3 linked regions of the Variovorax terrae genome follow. The protein of the gene in region 3 interacts with the protein of the main gene of each other region in a pairwise test. Links are inferred from orthologs where the notes say so. Each region holds a gene or a part of one and is shown on either strand. Other genes may lie near its edges.

The links.
Region 1: the proteins of MMF98_RS07780 (region 3) and MMF98_RS08495 interact in binary tests that used the Escherichia coli proteins (3 or more experiments, as listed by UniProt). The link is inferred for Variovorax terrae from one-to-one orthologs.
Region 2: the proteins of MMF98_RS07780 (region 3) and glnL interact in binary tests that used the Escherichia coli proteins (3 or more experiments, as listed by UniProt). The link is inferred for Variovorax terrae from one-to-one orthologs.

Annotation. Positions count from the first base shown.
Region 1 is NZ_JALGBI010000001.1:1,789,204-1,794,899, forward strand. What follows is about bases 2,514-5,696. They hold MMF98_RS08495 ([protein-PII] uridylyltransferase), read right to left. Parts: upstream 5,336-5,696; coding sequence 2,714-5,335; downstream 2,514-2,713. Other genes in these bases: def (peptide deformylase), read left to right, coding at 2,514-2,677; map (type I methionyl aminopeptidase), read right to left, coding at 5,377-5,696. In the rest of the region: NAD-dependent DNA ligase LigA, read left to right, coding at 1-1,292; MMF98_RS08480 (hypothetical protein), read left to right, coding at 1,363-1,746; MMF98_RS08485 (hypothetical protein), read left to right, coding at 1,843-2,022; more of def, read left to right, coding at 2,138-2,513.
Region 2 is NZ_JALGBI010000001.1:2,633,040-2,638,463, reverse strand. The notes cover bases 1-2,911. They hold glnL (nitrogen regulation protein NR(II)), read left to right. Parts: upstream 1-871; coding sequence 872-1,951; downstream 1,952-2,911. Other genes in these bases: ntrC (nitrogen regulation protein NR(I)), read left to right, coding at 1,986-2,911; MMF98_RS12410 (hypothetical protein), read left to right, coding at 390-875; glnA (type I glutamate--ammonia ligase), read left to right, coding at 1-247. Also shown: more of ntrC, read left to right, coding at 2,912-3,527; xth (exodeoxyribonuclease III), read right to left, coding at 3,557-4,330; MMF98_RS12390 (LysR family transcriptional regulator), read right to left, coding at 4,593-5,424.
Region 3 is NZ_JALGBI010000001.1:1,644,783-1,652,541, reverse strand. Bases 2,825-5,555 are described here. They hold MMF98_RS07780 (P-II family nitrogen regulator), read right to left. Parts: upstream 4,494-5,555; coding sequence 4,155-4,493; downstream 2,825-4,154. Other genes in these bases: MMF98_RS07775 (NAD+ synthase), read right to left, coding at 4,512-5,555; MMF98_RS07785 (LOG family protein), read left to right, coding at 3,541-4,134; MMF98_RS07790 (diacylglycerol kinase), read left to right, coding at 3,131-3,544; MMF98_RS07795 (RDD family protein), read left to right, coding at 2,825-3,077. Outside these bases: MMF98_RS07815 (acetolactate synthase 3 catalytic subunit), read right to left, coding at 1-450; MMF98_RS07810 (RNA polymerase sigma factor), read left to right, coding at 755-1,321; MMF98_RS07805 (DUF3619 family protein), read left to right, coding at 1,348-1,755; MMF98_RS07800 (DUF3106 domain-containing protein), read left to right, coding at 1,763-2,512; more of MMF98_RS07795, read left to right, coding at 2,622-2,824; more of MMF98_RS07775, read right to left, coding at 5,556-6,179; MMF98_RS07770 (GNAT family N-acetyltransferase), read left to right, coding at 6,187-7,407; MMF98_RS07765 (hypothetical protein), read right to left, coding at 7,432-7,759. UniProt on the Escherichia coli protein: P-II indirectly controls the transcription of the glutamine synthetase gene (glnA). P-II prevents NR-II-catalyzed conversion of NR-I to NR-I-phosphate, the transcriptional activator of GlnA. When P-II is uridylylated to P-II-UMP, these events are reversed.

The sequences.
Region 1 (5,696 bases), 140 kb from region 3 along the record:
CCGAATTGATAGCGTACCACCAGGCCATCGGCAGCCAGCGCGACCAGTTCCCGTTCGACATCGACGGCGTGGTCTACAAGGTCGACAGCCTGGCCCTGCAGCGTCAGCTCGGCTTCGTCACGCGCGAGCCGCGCTGGGCCGTGGCGCACAAGTACCCGGCGCAGGAGCAGCTCACCACGGTGCAGGGCATCGACGTGCAGGTGGGCCGTACCGGCAAGCTCACGCCGGTGGCGCGGCTGGCGCCGGTGTTCGTGGGCGGCGTGACCGTCACCAATGCCACGCTGCACAACCTGTTCGAGCTGCGCAGGAAGAAGGTGCGTGTGGGCGACATGGTGATCGTGCGCCGCGCGGGCGACGTGATACCCGAGATCGTCGGGCTGGCGAGGCTGGGCGCCACGGGCATCGAGCCCGCCGCTGCCGGCGATGAGCCGCAGGTTCGGGACGAAGTGGTTTCCCGTCATCCCTACGTGCCCAACTTCCGCATGCCGCGCCAGTGCCCGGTCTGCGGCAGCGCCGTGGTGCGCGAAAAGGGTGAGGTCAACCACCGCTGCACCGGCGGCCTGTTCTGCGCCGCGCAGCGCAAGGAGGCCATCCTGCATTTCGCCCAGCGCCGCGCCATGGACATCGAAGGCCTGGGCGACAAGCTGGTGGACCAGCTGGTGGACGCCCAGGTCATCCACACGCTGCCCGATTTGTACCGGCTGGGCCTGACCGCGCTGGCCAGCCTCGACCGGATGGCCGAGAAGTCGGCGCAGAACGTGCTCGATGCGCTGCAGGCCTCGAAGCAGACCACGCTGCCGCGCTTCCTGTTCGGCCTCGGGCTGCGCCACGTGGGCGAGGCGACGGCCAAGGACCTGGCGCGCCACTTCGGCCGCCTCGATGCCATCATGGATGCGACCGAAGAGCAGCTGCTGGAGGTCAACGACGTGGGCCCGGTGGTGGCCAAAAGCATCCGCACCTTCTTCGAGCAGCCGCACAACCGCGAGGTGGTGGAGCAGTTGCGGGCCTGTGGCATCGCCTGGCCCGAGGGCGAGCCCGCGCCGCGCGCGCAGCTGCCGCTGGCGGGCAAGACCTTTGTGCTGACCGGCACGCTGCCCGTGCTGTCGCGCGAGGAGGCCAAGGAATTGCTGGAAGCCGCCGGCGCCAAGGTCGCGGGCTCGGTCAGCAAGAAGACCGACTACGTGGTTGCCGGCGCCGAGGCGGGCAGCAAGCTGGAGAAGGCGCAGGCCCTGGGCGTCGCGGTGCTCGACGAAGACGGGCTGCGCCGCCTGCTGGCCGGCACTGCGGAGTGACGGCCAGCGATTGAACCCCGGCGCGGCGCGGGGGTCCAACCCTCCTGGACACTGTCTTCAGGAGGCAGTCATGAACATCCGCATTTCCTGCTGCGCCGCCGCGCTCGCCGCTGGCGCCCTGGCCGGGCTCTCGGGCTGCGCCGTGGTGCCCGCCGATGCCTACTACGGTACCGCGTACCCCTACAGTTCGCCCTACGTCTACCCGTACACCTACGCCTATCCGCCCATAGGCTATGCCGATCCCTGGTTCTGGGGCCCCGCCTATGGCTTTGTCGATTTCAGCGTGGTGGTGGCCCGCCGCGGGCCTCGCCATGGCTCGTCTGGTTTCGTGGCGCCCGGACGCCCGTTCGGCGGCGGCGGCGCGCCGCGCATGGGAATGGGCGGCGCAGGCCACTTTGGCGGCCGCGGTGGAGGGCATGACGGTGGCCACGGGGGTGGCGGCCACGGGCGCTGAGGGCTTTACCCACCGTTACGCAAAGCGACCTGCGGTATGTCGGAGGGCCGCGGCCGCCGCGCGTTGTGAAATGACCTGATCTACAAGGAGACCGTCATGTCTCGCCTACGTATCGCCGGAATCATCCTCGCCGCTGCCAGCGCCACCCTGCTGAGCGGCTGCGTGGTGGCCCCGGTGGCTCCCTATCCTGGCACCTACTACTACCCGGCAGCGCCGATCGTGGTGTCGCCTTCCATCGGTTTCTACGGCTCCTATGGGTATCGGCGCGGACGCTAGCAAACGTTTCTGCGCGGTGCGCCGGTTGCCGCTGCCCTGATCGCGCCCGCGGGCCCCGATGGCGCGGCGGCGGGGGAGGTTATGCTTGCGGCTCCCCAGCTTTCCCCCGCGTCCCATGGCTGTACGAGACATCCTCAAAATGGGCGATCCGCGCCTGCTGCGCATCGCCCCGCCCGTGACGGCCTTCGATACCGATGCGCTGCACCTGCTGGTGCGCGACATGTTCGAGACCATGGCCGCTGTCAACGGCGCCGGCCTCGCGGCACCGCAGATCAGCGTGGACCTGCAGCTCGTGATCTTCGGCACCGATGCACCCAACCCGCGCTACCCCGACGCGCCGCCCGTGCCGCGCACCGTGCTGTGCAATCCGGTCATCACGCCGCTGGGGCCGGATGAAGAGGACGGCTGGGAGGGCTGCCTCTCGGTGCCCGGCCTGCGCGGCGTGGTGCCGCGCTTCGCGCGCATCCGCTACACCGGCTTCGACCCCCATGGCGACCCGATCGACCGCGTGGCCGAGGGCTTCCATGCGCGCGTGGTCCAGCATGAATGCGACCACCTGATCGGCAAGCTCTACCCGATGCGGGTGCGCGATTTCACGCAGTTCGGCTTCACCGAGGTGCTGTTTCCCGGGCTGGACGCCGAGCAGGACGACTGAGGCCGCCGCGCCTTGGTCTGGCGTGGCGCTGCCGGCCTATGGCGCCGCCAGTGCCTCCAGCAGCTCGGTCTCGATCTCGATCTGCGCCTTGTTCTGCTGCAGCTCGGCGCCGTCGATCAGGAAGGTATCCTCCACGCGCTCGCCCAGCGTCGTGACCTTGGCGAGCTGCAGGTTGAGCTTGTGCTGCGCCAGCACGCGCGCCACACTGTAGAGCAGGCCCACGCGGTCGCTGGCCGAGATGCTGAGCAGCCAGCGCTGGGCCTTCTCGTCGGGCCGAAGATCCACGCGCGGCACCACGGGAAAGCTCTTGACGCGGCGCGACACGCGCCCGCGCCCCACCGGCGGCAGCGGGCCGCGCTGCTCGATGGTGTGCAGCAGGTCGGTTTCGACCATGCTGATGAGTTCGCGGTAGTGCTCGGGCAGGATCGAGGTCACGACCTGGAAGGTGTCGAGCGCGTAGCCGTTGTTGGCGGTGTGCACCTTGGCGTCCAGGATGCTGAAGCCGGCCTGCTCGAAATAGCCGCAGATGCGGGCGAACAGGTCGGGCTGGTCGGGCGTGTAGACCAGCACCTGCAGGCCTTCCCCCACCGGCGAGAGGCGCGCACGCACGATGGCGCGGCCGCGCGGCGCGGACTCGTCGCCGCTCGCCTTCTCGACAAAGCGCGACAGCTGCTTGGTGTGCCAGGCGATGTCGGACGCCTCGTGGCGCATGAAGTAGCGCACATCCAGCGTGTCCCACAGCGCCTTGTGCGCCTCGTGCGGCAGCGCGTGCAGCGCCAGCAGCACCAGGGCCTCGCGCTTGCGGGCCTCGACCTCGGCGTCGGGGTCGGGCGCGCGGCCGCCCAGGGTGCGCAGGGTGTAGCGGTACAGGTCTTCCAGCAGCTTGCCTTTCCAGGCGTTCCACACCTTGGGGCTGGTGCCGCGGATGTCGGCCACGGTCAGCAGGTAGAGCGCGGTCAGGTAGCGCTCATTGCCCACACGCTGGGCGAAGGCCGCGATCACGTCCGGGTCGCTCAGGTCCGCCTTCTGCGCGATGCGGCTCATGGCGAGGTGCTCGTGCACCAGGAATTCGATCAGCGCGGCGTCCTCGCGCGCGATGCCGTGCTGGCGGCAAAAGCGCCGCACCTCGTGCGCGCCGAGGTTGGAGTGGTCGCCGCCGCGGCCCTTGGCGATGTCGTGGAACAGCGCCGCGATGTAGAGGATCCAGGGCTTGTCCCAGCCGGCGGCGAGCTGCGAGCAGAACGGGTACTCGTGCGCGTGCTCGGCGATGAAGAAGCGCCGCACGTTGCGCAGCACCATCAGGATGTGCTGGTCCACGGTGTAGACGTGGAACAGGTCGTGCTGCATCTGGCCGACGATGCGGCGGAACACCCACAGGTAGCGCCCGAGCACCGAGGTCTGGTTCATCAGCCGCATGGCGTGGGTGATGCCCTCGGGCTGCTGCAGGATGCGCAGGAAGGTGGCGCGGTTGACCGGGTCGTCGCGGAACTTCGCCGTCATCACGTTGCGCACGTTGTAGAGCGCGCGCAGCGTGCGGGCCGACAGGCCCTTGAGCCCCCGCGTGGTCTGGTACAGCAGGAAGGTTTCGAGGATGGCGTGCGGCTGCTTCACGTAGAGGTCGTCGCTGGCCACCTCGATCATGCCGGCCTTGTCGGCGAAGCGCTCGTTGATCGGGCGCGGTTCGTGCGTGCTGGGGTTGAGCCGCTCCTCGATGTTGAGCAGCAGGATCTGATTGAGCTGGGTCACCGCCTTGGCGGCCCAGTAGTAGCGCTTCATCAGCACTTCGCTGGCGCGCATGGCGAGGCGCCCGCCGGCCGTGGTCTGCTCGGTGTAGCCGAAGGACTCGGCCACCGCAGTCTGCAGGTCGAACACCAGCCGGTCTTCACGCCGCCCGGCGATCAGGTGCAGCCGGGCGCGGATCAGGCTCAGCAGGGCCTCATTGCGCTTGATCTGCCGCGCCTCGAACGGCGTGGCCAAGCCCTTGCGCGCGAGGTCGTCCCAGCTCTTGCCGATCCGGGCGGCCTTGGCCACCCACAGCAGGGTCTGCAGGTCGCGCAGGCCGCCGGGCGATTCCTTGCAGTTGGGCTCCAGCGAGTAGGGCGTGTTCTCGAACTTGTGGTGGCGCTGGCGCATCTCCAGCGTCTTGGCGACGAAGAAGGCCTGTGGGTCGAGCGTGGCCGCGTACTGCGCGCTGAACAGGGCAAACAGCTTGCGGTCACCGGTGACCAGGCGCGATTCGAGCAGCGAGGTCTGCACCGTCACGTCCTTGCGGGCTTCGGCCACGCAGTCGGCCACGCTGCGCACGCTGGAGCCGATCTCCAGCCCGGTGTCCCAGCAGCTGCCGATGAAGCCCTCGATCTGCTGCTTCAGCGCCTCGTCGGCGTCGGGCGAGGCATGGTCGGGCAGCAGCAGCAGCACGTCCACGTCGGAGTAGGGGAACAGCTCGCCGCGGCCATAGCCGCCCACGGCCACCAGCGCAAAGCCTTCGGGGAAGCTGGCATGGGCCCAGAGCGTGCGCAGCGTGGCATCGGCCTGCTGCGCGAGCTTTTGCAGCAGGCGGCGCACGCCGCGGGTGGAGGCGCCGCTGGACTGCACGGACTGCAGCAGCTCGGCTTTCTGGAGCCGGTAGTCGTTGCGCAGGGCTTGCAGGTCGGGCATGTCCGGGCGGTGAGGTCGGTGGCGGGCAGGCGCCCAGGCGGTCAGGCCGTGACGAACGAAGGCGCAGGCGGGCTGCCGTCCGACAGCGTGAGCACCTCGTAGCCGGTTTCGGTCACCAGCACGGTGTGCTCCCACTGGGCCGAGAGCGAATGGTCCTTGGTGACGATGGTCCAGCCGTCGGTCAGCTCCTTGATCTCGCGGCGCCCGGCGTTGATCATGGGCTCGATGGTGAAGGTCATGCCGGGCTTGAGCTCCTCGAGCGTGCCGGGCTTGCCGTAGTGCAGCACCTGCGGCTCCTCATGGAACACCTTGCCGATGCCGTGGCCGCAGAACTCGCGCACCACCGAGAAGCCGTTGCTCT
Region 2 (5,424 bases), 990 kb from region 3 along the record:
CCCGGGCGAAGCCGCCACCAAGGACCTGTACCACCTGCCGCCCGAGGAAGACGCGAAGGTGCCGACCGTGTGCCACAGCCTCGATCAGGCGCTGGACTACTTGGACAAGGGCCGCAGCTTCCTGACCAAGGGCGGCGTGTTCACCGACACCATGATCGACGCCTACATCGAGCTCAAGATGCAGGAGGTCACGCGCTTCCGCATGGCGACCCACCCGGTGGAATTCGACATGTACTACTCGCTGTAATCCGGCGCGTTGCCTGTGGCATGAAAAGGACGGCATATGCCGTCCTTTTTCTTTTTGAATCAAAGGGTTATTTTGTATTTCTAAGGAAAAGCGCGATACTGGCAGACCGTCCCTGCATTTTTTGCAATGCGAGGAGAAGAGCATGAGATACGCGTTATTGATTCCCGTGCTTGCTGCATTTTTCACAGCAGGCAGTCACAGCCAGGACCGCATCTACCGCTGCGGCAATGAATACACCAACAATGCCGCCGAGGCCCAGTCCCGCGGCTGCAAGGTGGTGGAAGGCGGCAACGTCACCGTGGTGCAGGGCACGCGCGTGCCGGCCGGGCAGGTGCGCGTGGCCGCGGCGCCGGCGGCGGCCGGGCCGCGCGTGGATTCGGCCGACCAGCGCGCGCGCGATTCCGAAGCCCGCGCCATCCTCGAGGCCGAACTCAAGAAGGCCGAGGCCCGCCAGGCCGAGCTGCTCAAGGAATACAACGACGGCGAGCCCGAGAAGCAGGGTGCCGAGGGGCGCAACTACCAGAAGTACCTGGACCGCGTGGCCGAGCTCAAGGCCAGCATCGCCCGCAACGAAAGCGACATCGCGGGCATCAAGCGCGAGCTGGGCCGCGTTCCTGCGTCAAAATAAGTGGCTTGAACAAGCCCACTTCCCCGCCCGCGTACTTTCAACCGTTCGATCTCCTGGCCACGCTGGTCGCCGTGGTGCGCAGCGATGGCTCGGTGCTGTTCGCCAACTCGGCACTCGAAGACGCCCTGGGCACCTCGCGCCGCACCATCGAAGGCTCGCAACTGCCCGACTGCTTCACCGAACCGCAGATCCTGCAGAACGCGCTCGAAGGCGCGGGCAGCAATGAGTTCGCCGCGCTGCGCTACGACGCTTGGCTCAAGCGCCTGAACCACGATCCGCTGCCCGTGCATGTGATCGTGGCGCAGACCGAGCGGCCGGGCGAGATCATCGTGGAGCTGCTGCCGCTCGAAGCCCAGGCCAAGCAGGACCGAGAGGAGCGCCTGATCGACCAGGCCCAGGCCAACAAGGAGCTGATCCGCAACCTCGCGCACGAGATCAAGAACCCGCTGGGCGGCATCCGCGGCGCGGCGCAGCTGCTGCAGATGGAGATTGACTCCAGGGACCTGACCGAGTACACCCAGGTCATCATCCACGAGGCCGACCGGCTGCAGACGCTGGTCGACCGGCTGCTGGCGCCGCACCGCCGCCCGCACGTGGTGGGCGACGTCAACATCCACGAGGTCTGCGAGCGGGTGCGCTCGCTGATCCTGGCCGAGTTTCCACGCGGGCTGAAGGTGGTTCGTGAATACGACATTTCGATTCCCGAGTTCCGCGGCGACCGCGAGCAGCTGATCCAGGCCGTGCTCAACATCGCCCACAACGCCTGCCAGGCCCTGGCCGAACGCATCGCGGCGGGCGATGCGCAACTGGTGTTCCGCACGCGGATCGCCCGGCAGGTGACATTCGGTAAGCAGCGCTATCGACTGGCATTGGAATTGCATGTCATCGACAACGGGCCCGGCGTGCCGGACTCGATCAAAGACCGCATCTTCTACCCGCTGGTGTCGGGCCGGGAAGGCGGCTCAGGGCTGGGGCTGACGTTGGCGCAAACCTTCGTGCAGCAGCACCATGGCTTGATCGAGTGCGAAAGCGTGGCGGGCCGGACGGATTTCAAGATACTGATTCCGCTGCCCTGACTGATTGAGTTCGATACCAAGGTGACTAAAACACATGAAGCCGATCTGGATAGTAGACGACGACCAATCCATCCGCTTCGTGCTGGAGAAGGCCCTGCTCCGCGAAGAACTGCCCACGCGCAGCTTCACCAACCCGCGTGAAGTGCTGCAGGCGCTCGAAGACGCCACGGACGAGGACGGCCCGCAGGTCCTGGTGAGCGACATCCGCATGCCGGGCGGCTCGGGGCTGGAGCTGCTGGACAAGGTCAAGGAGAAGCTGCCGGGCCTGCCCGTCATCATCATGACCGCGTTCTCCGACCTCGACAGCGCCGTCTCGGCTTTCCAGGGCGGCGCGTTCGAATACCTGCCCAAGCCATTTGACCTGCCCAAGGCGGTGGAGCTGATCCGCCGTGCGGTGGAAGAGAGCCAGCGCGAGGAAGTGGCCGAGGAGCGCATGGCTGCCGCGCCCGAGATGCTGGGCCAGGCCCCGGCGATGCAGGACGTGTTCCGCGCCATCGGGCGCCTCTCGCAGAGCAACGTCACGGTGATGATCACCGGCGAATCGGGTTCGGGCAAGGAGCTGGTGGCGCGCGCGCTGCACAAGCATTCGCCGCGCGCCAGCGGGCCCTTCGTGGCGATCAACACCGCGGCCATCCCCAAGGACCTGCTGGAGAGCGAGTTGTTCGGCCACGAGCGCGGCGCCTTCACTGGCGCGCAGACCATGCGCCGCGGCCGCTTCGAGCAGGCCGAGGGCGGCACGCTGTTCCTTGATGAGATCGGCGACATGCCGTTCGATTTGCAGACGCGCCTGCTGCGCGTGCTCAGCGACGGCCACTTCTACCGCGTGGGCGGCCACAACGCCGTCAAGGCCCATGTGCGCGTGATCGCCGCCACGCACCAGGACCTGGAGCAGCGCGTCAAGGAAGGCGTGTTCCGCGAAGACCTGTTCCACCGCCTCAACGTGATCCGCCTGCGCCTGCCGGCGCTGCGCGAGCGCAGGGAAGACGTGCCCATGCTCACGCGCCACTTCCTGCAGCAAAGCGCCAAGCAGCTCGGTGTGGAGCCCAAGCGCATTTCCGATGCTGCGCTGGCCTTGCTCGGCGCCTTTGGTTTCCCGGGCAATGTGCGGCAGCTCGAAAACATCTGCCACTGGCTGACCGTGATGGCGCCGGCGCAAGTGATCGAGCCCAAGGACCTGCCGCCCGAGGTGGCCGGCACCACCGGCGATGCCCCGGCCTTGCGAACATTGGCCGCACCCGGCGCCGAGGCCGCGCCGCGCCTGGCCGAGCTGGCCGCGAAGCCCGCGGTCAAGGCGCTGGAGGCGGATGCGGCGGGCGACGCGCTGCCGGCGCCGACAGCGAACGCCGTGCCGGCACCCGGCGCGGGCAGCTGGGAATCAGGGCTCGAGGCCGAGGCGCTGGCCCTGCTGGCCACGGGCCGGCACGACGTGTGGGACGAACTGACCCGCCGTTTCGAGTCCAAGCTGATCCTGACCGCGCTGGCCAACACGCGGGGGCGGCGCATCGAGGCCGCTCAAAAGCTCGGCATCGGGCGCAACACCATTACGCGCAAAATTCAGGAACTGGGTCTGGAGTAGAGAGCGCCCGCCGATTCACGGCCGCGGGCTCACAGCTCCACGATCACCGGCGCGTGGTCGCTGGGCTGCTTGTTCTTGCGCGGCGCGCGATCCACGGTGCAGGACTTCACCCCGGGCTTGAGCGCCTCGCTCACCAGGATGTGGTCGATGCGCAGGCCTCGGTTCTTCTGGAAGCCGAGCATACGGTAGTCCCACCACGAGTAGCTTTTCTCGGGCTGCTCGAACAGGCGGAAGGCATCGGTCAGGCCCAGGCCCAGCAGCGCCTTGAAGTGGTCGCGCTCGGCCGTCGTGTGGTGGATGGTCTCGCGCAGGCCCTCGGGATCGTAGGAGTCGCGGTCCTCGGGCGCGACGTTGAAGTCGCCCAGCAGCACCAGCCGCGGATGCACGGCCAACTCCGCGCGTACCTGTTCGCGCAAGGCATCGAGCCAGCGCATCTTGTAGGCGAACTTCTCGCTGCCCGGCTCCTGGCCGTTGACGAAGTAGCCGTTGACCACGCGCAGCGCGCCCTCGGGCGTGTCCAGCGTGGCGGTGATCACGCGCGACTGATCGTCGGCAAAGCCCGTGATGTTCTTCACCACGTCGCGCGCCGGGGTGCGGCTCAGGATGGCGACGCCGTTGTAAGTCTTCTGGCCGAACACGGCACTGTGGTAGCCCGCGGCCTCGAGCTCGGCCTGCGGGAACTTGTCATCGGTGAGCTTGAGCTCCTGCAGGCACAGCGCGTCCACCGGGTTGGCGGCCAGCCAGTCCAGCACTTGGGGCAGGCGCACGGCCAGGGAGTTGACGTTCCAGGTGGCAAGTTTCATGGTGTCGGCTTCGTTCACGTTGCAGGGGTGAGGGCGGCAGCGAGGGCCGCGTTCAAGAATGGCATTGTGCCCGCGTGCGTCGATGCGAGGCCCGTTAGAGGTGAATTTTGGATGATTTAAGCCGGATGTCCAGGTGCAGTGGTCATTGTTTGCTATCAAATAAGTAGCAAATGGTTGCGGCCAACAGGCGCGAGCCTTGCCTGTTCATGCCCGGCGTGTTGCGCCCGCCACCGTCGTCCCGCTGGATGGGAGCGTCGTCCCGTCACCTAGCCTTCTCGAAACTCAGCAGGAACGCCTGAAGTTTCTGCGTCGCCAAGCCTGATGAATCGATCGGCGTCATCATTCCTATCGGCTCGAACGCATAAGGCACGGCTATGTTCAGCCGCACCAGTTGCCCCGCGTCCAGCAACTGGCTGGCGATGCTGAGGGGCACGAGGCACACGCATCGCTCGTGCACGAGGGCCGCCCACACGATAGCCATCGAGCGGGTGCTAATCAGGCGCTGCCTGGGCTCGATGCCTTGCGCGGCGCTCCACTGGTCGAGGGTCCGGCGCGGCGCAGATGCAACGGGCGAGGTCAGCCAGATTTCGTCGCGTAGCGCCTTGAAGGTCAGCCGCTTCCTGCCGGCAAGCGGATGGTGTGGCGCGGCGATGACCACGAACTCATCGTCGAGCAGCGGCTCGAAGCGCCAGCCCTCCGTGGCAACAGGGGGTTGCCGGCAGAAGACCATGTCGAGGCCGCCGCCCGCCATCAAGGCGCCGATCTGTTCGATGTCTGCTTCCTGAATCTGCAGCAGGATGTCCGGGTGCTGCTGGCTGAAGACCGGCAAGGCCTTGGCCAGGATGCCCGTCACGGCGCCAGACAGGGCCGCGATGCGCACCAGGCTGCGGCCCTCGGCCGAGAAGGCCACCACCGCCTCCGCGCAGTCGTTGAGCGCGTCGAGCATCCTGCGCGCGAGCGGCAGAACCGCGAGGGCGATGGGCGTCGGATGCATGCCTCGCGCATGCCTGTCGAACAGCGTGCACTCGAGCAGTTGTTCCAGATCCGCGAGCGCCTGGGTCGTGGAGGGCTGCGTGAGCCCGATGGCTTCCGCA
Region 3 (7,759 bases):
CAGGAAGTTGTGCTTGACGATCGGGCGCGTGATGCCGACGGTGTCGCATTCCTGGAAGGCGTCGAGGCCGATGGCGGCGGTCGGGACCTGGCCGCTGATGATCACCATCGGGATGCTGTCCATGTAGGCCGTGGCGATGCCGGTCACGGCATTGGTCAGGCCCGGGCCGGACGTGACCAGCGCCACGCCCACGTCGCCCGTGGCGCGCGCATAGCCGTCGGCCGCATGCACGGCCGCCTGCTCATGGCGAACCAGGACATGCTGAATCGTGTCCTGCTTGTAAAAAGCGTCGTAAATGTGAAGCACCGCGCCGCCGGGATAGCCCCAGACGTACTTGACGCCTTCGGCCTGCAGGGCCTTCACGAGGATTTCGGCGCCCCGGAGCTCTTGCGTGGAAGTGCTGGAAGCGGCGGCTGCTGCCGATGCGATTTCGGCCTTTGAGATTTCCATGATCAACCTTTGTGAATTTCTCTGACGAAAAACCTTGGGTGCCCCTTGCCAGCTCTTGTGGAGCCGCGTCGGGACTTGAGGCCAAAGCCATGGGCGAGCTGCTTGCATCGCCGGACCGTGACCCGTTTGCCTTTTGACTTGCAACGTGCATTATCGCACTACAGCGCGCGCCGGCACCGGTCGTTACGGGAAAAAGCATGGCGCAATGCCATAATTCGAGCCGAAGTGAGCCGGAAATGCGAGAAAAAGTACAAAACGGCCCCTTGCAGCCGCGACACTTCCCACCATCACTCCCGCGATCCTCTTGGCAACCGAACGAGAACTCTCAGATTTCCTGAAAAGCGTTGAAAAACGAGCCTTCAAGCGCTCGGTCTATCACGTTCGCAATGAGGAAGCCGCCTTGGACATCGTGCAGGACAGCATGATGAAGCTGGCCGAGCACTATGGCGACAAGCCGGCCGCCGAGCTGCCCATGCTGTTCCAGCGCATCCTGTCCAACTGCACGCTGGACTGGTTCCGCCGCCAGAAGACCCGCAACGCGCTGTTTTCCAACATGAGCGACTTCGAGTTGCCCGGAGAGGACGGGGAATTCGATTTACTGGAAACTTATGAGTCCCTGGAAGACTCACAGCGCACGGAAAGTGCCGAAGACGCCACCCGCAGGGCCCAGATCCTGAGAGAAATCGAGGTTGAAATCCAGGAATTGCCGGCGCGTCAACGAGAAGCGTTTCTCATGCGTTACTGGGAGGAAATGGACGTCGCCGAAACAGCGGCGGCCATGGGGTGTTCGGAAGGCAGTGTCAAAACCCACTGTTCCCGCGCAGTCCAGGCTCTAGGCAAAGCGCTGAGGGCAAAGGGAATACATCTATGACTAATTCACTCCAATACCAGACTGACATGCTCCAGGACCGTTACGGCCTGAAGGTGGCCGCCCGTCTGTCGGCCGGCACGGGTGAATTGCCTCATGACATCTCCGAGCGCCTGCGCGCCGCGCGCGTGCGCGCCGTGGCCCAGCGCAAGGTGGCCCGCGTGCGCACGGCCTCGTCCGTGGTGGCCTCGGGCGGCAGCGCCGCCCTGACCTTCGGCGACGAAGGCCTGAGCCTGTGGAGCCGCATCGCCTCCGCCCTGCCCCTGATCGCCCTGGTGGCCGGCCTGGTCGCCATCAACATGGTCCAGAACGAAAACCGCGCCAACGAAGTGGCCGAAGTCGATGCGGCCCTGCTCACCGACGACCTCCCGCCCTCGGCCTACGCCGACCCCGGGTTTGCGCAGTTCATCAAGACCAGCAGGGACCAGAATTTCTGACGCCCGGATGAGCCTCCTGGAACCAGCGCCTGTCCTGAAGCTCCGCCCGCTCCTGACGGGCGCGGTTCTTTTCGCGGCCGCTTTTCTCATCGCACACGGCCTGCTGGCGCTGCCCGCCCGAGCCCAGCCGGCTCCCGGCGCGCCGGCCGCCCCGGCGTCCGCGGCCAAACCCGCCGGCAATAAGGCACAGCCGGCCACCGGCAGCTTCAAGCCCGCCTCCCGCCCGCTTTGGAACGAGCTCACGCCAGCCCAGCAGCAGGCCCTGCAGCCGCTGGCGTCCAACTGGAACGGCATCAGCGAGCTGCAAAAGCGCAAGTGGATCGTGCTGTCCAAGAATTACCCCAAGCTGCCGCCCGAGGAGCAGGCCAAGCTGCACAGCCGCATGACCGAGTGGGTCGCGTTGAGCCCGCAGCAGCGCAGCCAGGCGCGCCTGAACTTCGCCGAAACCAAGCAGCTCTCGCCCGACGAGAAAAAAGCCAAATGGGAGGCCTACCAGGCCCTCAGCCCCGAGGAAAAGCAGAAACTCGCCGCGGGCGCCGCCTCCAAGCCCGTGGGCGCGGCCCTGGCCGTCAAGCCGGCGCAGCAGCAACAGAAAATCGCGCCGATTCCCGGTCCGCGCAAGGACCAGCCGGCCAAGACCAGCCCGCCTCCCCGGGTGATCCCGGCGCCGCGCGCGGTGGACCACCACACCCTGCTGCCTCAGCCCGTCCCTGCCCCTGCTCCGCCCCCTGCCGACGCCGCGACCCCGCATCCGTAGTCGCCGCCGTTTTCGCCTCCCCATGCCGACGAATCGCACGCCCACGGGCGCCACCCTGCCTTCCGCCCCAGCGGCCACCGATCTCGTGGCCCCGAGCCTGCGCCGCCGCATGGCCTGCTGGCTGTACGAGGGCATGCTGATGTTCGGCGTGGTGTTCATCGCCGGCTACCTGTTTGGCACCCTGAGCCAGACCCGCAACGCCATGGACAACCGCCATGCGCTGCAGGCCTTCCTGTTCGTCGTGTTCGGCATCTACTTCACCTGGTTCTGGGCCAAGGGCCAGACGCTGGCCATGAAGACCTGGAACATCCGCGTGGTCGATGCCCAGGGCCGCCCCTTGAGCCAGCGGCGCGCCCTGCTGCGCTACCTGCTGAGCTGGCTGTGGTTCCTGCCGCCGCTGGCGCTGCTGGCCCTGTTCCCGGTGTCCGTGGGCGAGACCCTGGTGATCCTGCTGGGCTGGGTGGCGGTCTGGGCGGTGCTCAGCCGCTTCCATCCGCAACAGCAGTTCTGGCACGACGCCTGGGCCGGCACGCGGCTGGTGTCTTCGCAGCCGCTGAGCCGCTGATGCCGCCGCCAGCCCGTGACCGGGCTGTCATGAACCTCGGCGACAATCGCTGCATGTCGTCTCCAGACCCCGGCTCCCCGAACAGCGCTCCCGCCAACCTCCAGAAAACCCGCACCGGCTTCAGCCGCGTCTGGCACGCCACGGGCTATTCCATCGAGGGGCTGCGCGCCGGCTGGGGCGAGACGGCGTTCCGCCAGGAGGCCCTGGCCGCCATCGTGCTGGTGCCGTTGTCGTTCTGGCTCGGCCGCCACTGGGTCGAAACCGCGCTGCTGGCCGGCTCGGTGCTGATCGTGATGATCGTCGAGTTGCTCAACACCGGCATCGAGACGGCGATCGACCGCATCGGCCCTGAGTGGCACGACCTGTCCAAGCGCGCCAAGGACATGGGCAGCGCCGCGGTGCTGCTGAGTTTGTTGTTGTGCGCCGGCATCTGGGCCGCCGCCCTGTTTCAGAAATTTGCTGCATGACCCCCGATCCCGCTTTTTCCATCTGCGTGTACTGCGGCTCCCGCCCCGGCACCGACCCCCAATTCACCGAAACGGCCCGCCTGGTCGGCACCTGGATCGGCCAGCGCGGCGGCCAGCTGGTCTACGGCGGCGGCAAGAACGGGCTGATGGGCGTGGTGGCCGAGGCCACGCTGGCCGCCGGCGGCCGCGTGGTCGGCATCATCCCGAAGGCGCTGGTCGAGAAGGAGTGGGCCAACCACAGCTGCACCGAGCTGCACATCGTGGACACCATGCACGACCGCAAGCGCCTGATGGCCGAACGCGCCGATGCCTTCCTGTCCCTGCCTGGCGGCATCGGCACGCTGGAAGAGCTGTTCGAAGTCTGGACCTGGCGCCAGCTCGGCTACCACGACAAGCCGATCGGCCTGCTCAACACGGCCGGCTACTACGACGGCCTGGTGGCGTTCCTGCGCAGCAGCGTGCGCCAGCAGTTCATGAACGAGTGGCTGATGGATCTGGTGAAGGTGAATGCCGAGCCCGAGCCCCTGCTGCGCGATCTGGTGCAGGCGGCAGGCATGAACGCCACCGGCCTGGATCTCTCGGAAATCTGAAAGCCTGAAGCGCGGCCGGCTCAGACCGCCGTCTCGTCTTCTTCCCCGGTGCGGATGCGCACCACCCGCTCCACGCTGGTGATGAAGATCTTGCCGTCGCCGATCTTGCCGGTGCGCGCGGCCTTGACGACGGCGTCCACGCAGCGGTCCACGTCGCCTTCCTTCACCACCACCTCCACCTTCACCTTGGGCAGGAAATCGACCACGTACTCGGCCCCGCGGTACAGCTCGGTGTGGCCCTTCTGGCGGCCGAAGCCCTTGACTTCGGTCACGGTCAGGCCGGTGACGCCGCATTCGGCCAGCGCCTCGCGCACTTCCTCCAGCTTGAACGGTTTGACGATGGCGGTGATCTGTTTCATGGTCATGGGGAATTCTCCTTATGCGCGGAACTTGCTGGTAATAGGATAGCGCCAATCCTTGCCGAAACTTCGGTGCGTGACTCTGATTCCCACCGGGGCCTGGCGGCGCTTGTATTCGCTGATCTTGATCAGGCGCGTCACGCGCTCCACGTCGGCGCGCGCAAAGCCGGCGGCGACGATCTCCTCGATCGGCTGGTCGTTCTCCATGTAGCGCTCCAGGATGGCGTCCAGCACCTCGTAGGGCGGCAGGCTGTCCTGGTCGGTCTGGTCGGGGCGCAGCTCGGCGCTCGGCGGGCGCGTGATGATGCGCTCGGGGATCGGGCTGGCGCCCGTGCCGTAGGGGTCGTTCGCGTTGCGCCAGCGCGCGAGGCGGAACACCGTGGTCTTGGCCAGGTCCTTGATCACCGCGAAGCCGCCCGCCATGTCGCCGTACAGCGTGCAGTAGCCGGTGGCCATCTCGCTCTTGTTGCCGGTGGTCAGCACGATGCTGCCGAACTTGTTGGACAACGCCATCAGCAGCGTGCCGCGGATGCGGGCCTGGATGTTCTCCTCGGTCGTGTCCTCCTTGAGCCCCTGGAACTCGCCGGCCAGCGAAGACTTGAAGGCCTCGAACTCGGGCAGGATGGAAATCTCGTCGTAGCGCACGCCCAGGCGCGCGGCCATGTCGCGCGCGTCGATCCAGGAGATGTCGGCCGTGTAGGGCGAGGGCATCATCACCGTGCGCACGCGGTCCCGGCCGAGCGCATCCACCGCGATCGCCAGTACCAGGGCCGAGTCGATGCCGCCCGACAGGCCCAGGATCGCGCCCGGAAAGCCGTTCTTGCCGATGTAGTCGTGCACGCCCAGCACCAGCGCGTCCCACAGATCGGCTTCGGCGCTGCGCTCCGGTGCCACCTCGCCCGCTACCAAATCAATAGCACCCGATGACCGCTGTGCCTGGACCTCCAGCAGTTTTTCCTTGAAATTCCCGGCGCGGGCCACCAGCGCGCCGCTGGCGTCGAGCGCGAACGAGCCGCCGTCGAACACCACCTCGTCCTGCCCGCCCACCAGGTGCGCATAGACCAGTGGCAGGCCGACGGCGCGCACGCGCTCGGCCATGCGCGCCACGCGCTCGCCGCCCTTGCCCACATGAAAGGGCGAGGCATTGATCACGGCCAGCAGCTCGGCGCCGGCCTCCCTGGCCAGCCGCGCCGGCTCCTCGAACCAGGCGTCCTCGCAGATCAGCAGGCCCACGTTCACGCCGCCGGCCTGGAACACGCAGACACCCTGCCCCGGCGTGAAGTAGCGCCGCTCGTCGAACACCTGGTAGTTGGGCAGCTCGCGCTTGGCGTAGGTTTCCAGGATGCGGCCCTCGCTGATCACGCTGGCCGCATTGTGGCGCCGCTGCACCGCCACCGACTTGCTGCGCTCGTCGCCGCCGGTGGGATGGCCGACCACCACCACCATGCCCTTTAACCCGGCGAGTTCGCGGGCCACCGTTTTCACGGCATCATCACAGGCGGCGATGAAGGCGGGCCGCAGGAACAGGTCCTCGGCCGCGTAGCCGCAGATCGACAGCTCGGGCGTCAGCAGCAGGCGAGCCCCCTGCGCATGGGCCGTGCGGGCCGCGTCGATGATTTTTTGCGCGTTGCCGGACAGGTCGCCGACGACGAAATTGAGCTGGGCAACGCAGAGTTTGAGAGTCATACAAGCGATGGGAAACAAGCCAGTCGATTATGTCATCCGGGTCCTGGATTCACCGTTCGCGGTGGCGGCCGCCGACTGGAACGCCCTGCTCGCGCTGCAGCCGCAGGCCGGCCCGTTCATGCGGCACGAATACCTGGCGGCCCTGCACGAGAGCGGCAGCGCCACGCCGGCCACCGGCTGGACGCCGCGCTTTCTCACGCTGTGGCGCGGCACACAGCTGCAGGCCGCCTGCGCGCTCTACCTCAAGGACCACTCCTACGGCGAGTACGTGTTCGACTGGGCCTGGGCCAACGCCTACGAGCAGCATGGCCTGGCCTACTACCCCAAGGCGCTGGCGGCCGTGCCCTTCACGCCCGTGCCCGGCGCGCGGCTGCTGGCGCGCGATGCCGCCGCACGCGCGGCGCTGGTGCAGGCGCTGCTGGGCTGGTGCAGCAACGAAAAGCTCTCCTCGCTGCACCTGCTGTTCGGCGCCGACGAGGACGTGGCAGCCTGCGCCGATGCCGGCCTGATGCAGCGCCAGACCGTGCAGTTCCACTGGCAGAATGCGGCCCCCGCGCCTGGCGGCGACACCGGCTACCGCGACTTCGAGGCCTTCCTCGCCAGCCTGAGCCACGACAAGCGCAAGAAGATCCGCCAGGAGCGGCGCAAGGTGGCCGAGGCCGGCGTCAGCTTCCGCTGGGCCCGCGGCCGCGACATCGGCACCGCCGACTGGGACCTGTTCTACCGCTGCTACGCGCGCACCTACCGCGAGCACGGCAACCCGCCCTACCTCACGCGCGACTTCTTCCGGCGCATGGCCGACACCCTGCCCGAGCACTGGCTGCTGTTCGTGGCGGAGCGCGCCGGCCGGCCGATTGCTACCAGTTTGATAGCAGTCGATGACCCGCTGGCCTGGACCTTGGGCACTTTTGATGCCAAAACCCGGGACAAGGTGGCCTATGGCCGCTACTGGGGCGCGCTGGAGCGCGTGGACTGCCTGCACTTCGAGGCCTGCTACTACCAGCCACTGCAATGGTGCATCGCGCAGGGCTACCAGCGCTTCGAGGGCGGCGCTCAGGGCGAGCACAAGATGGCCCGCGCGCTGATGCCGGTGGCCACCACCTCGGCCCACTGGCTCGCGCACCCGGCCTTCGCCGACGCGGTGGAGCGCTTCCTGGCGCGCGAGGGCGAAGGCGTGGCGAACTACCTCGAGCACCTGGAGCAGCGCACACCGTTTCGCCAGGGCTGAGGCGCCCCGGCGGCGGTGCCGTCGTCAATGCGGCTTGGCGAACGACTCCAGCACCTCGGGCTGCACCTCCTGCACACAGGACTGGCGGCGCAGCCCGTCGGCGGCAGCCAGCGCCCGCTGCGGCGTGTCGAAGCCCAGGATCACCAGCGCCGGCGGCTGCGAGGCCAGCAGCACGCGGCCGCCGCTGGCCTGCGCCAGCGCCTCGGCCCGCCCGGCTTCGGCGCAGAACACCTTGAGCCGCGGCGCCACCAGCGCCGGCGCGCCGCTGCGCTGGTTGACGGCCACCAGGTAGCCCGGCGTGCCGCCTGAAGCCGCGCGGGCGGCACTGTCTGGTCCGGCCGCTGGGCCGCCG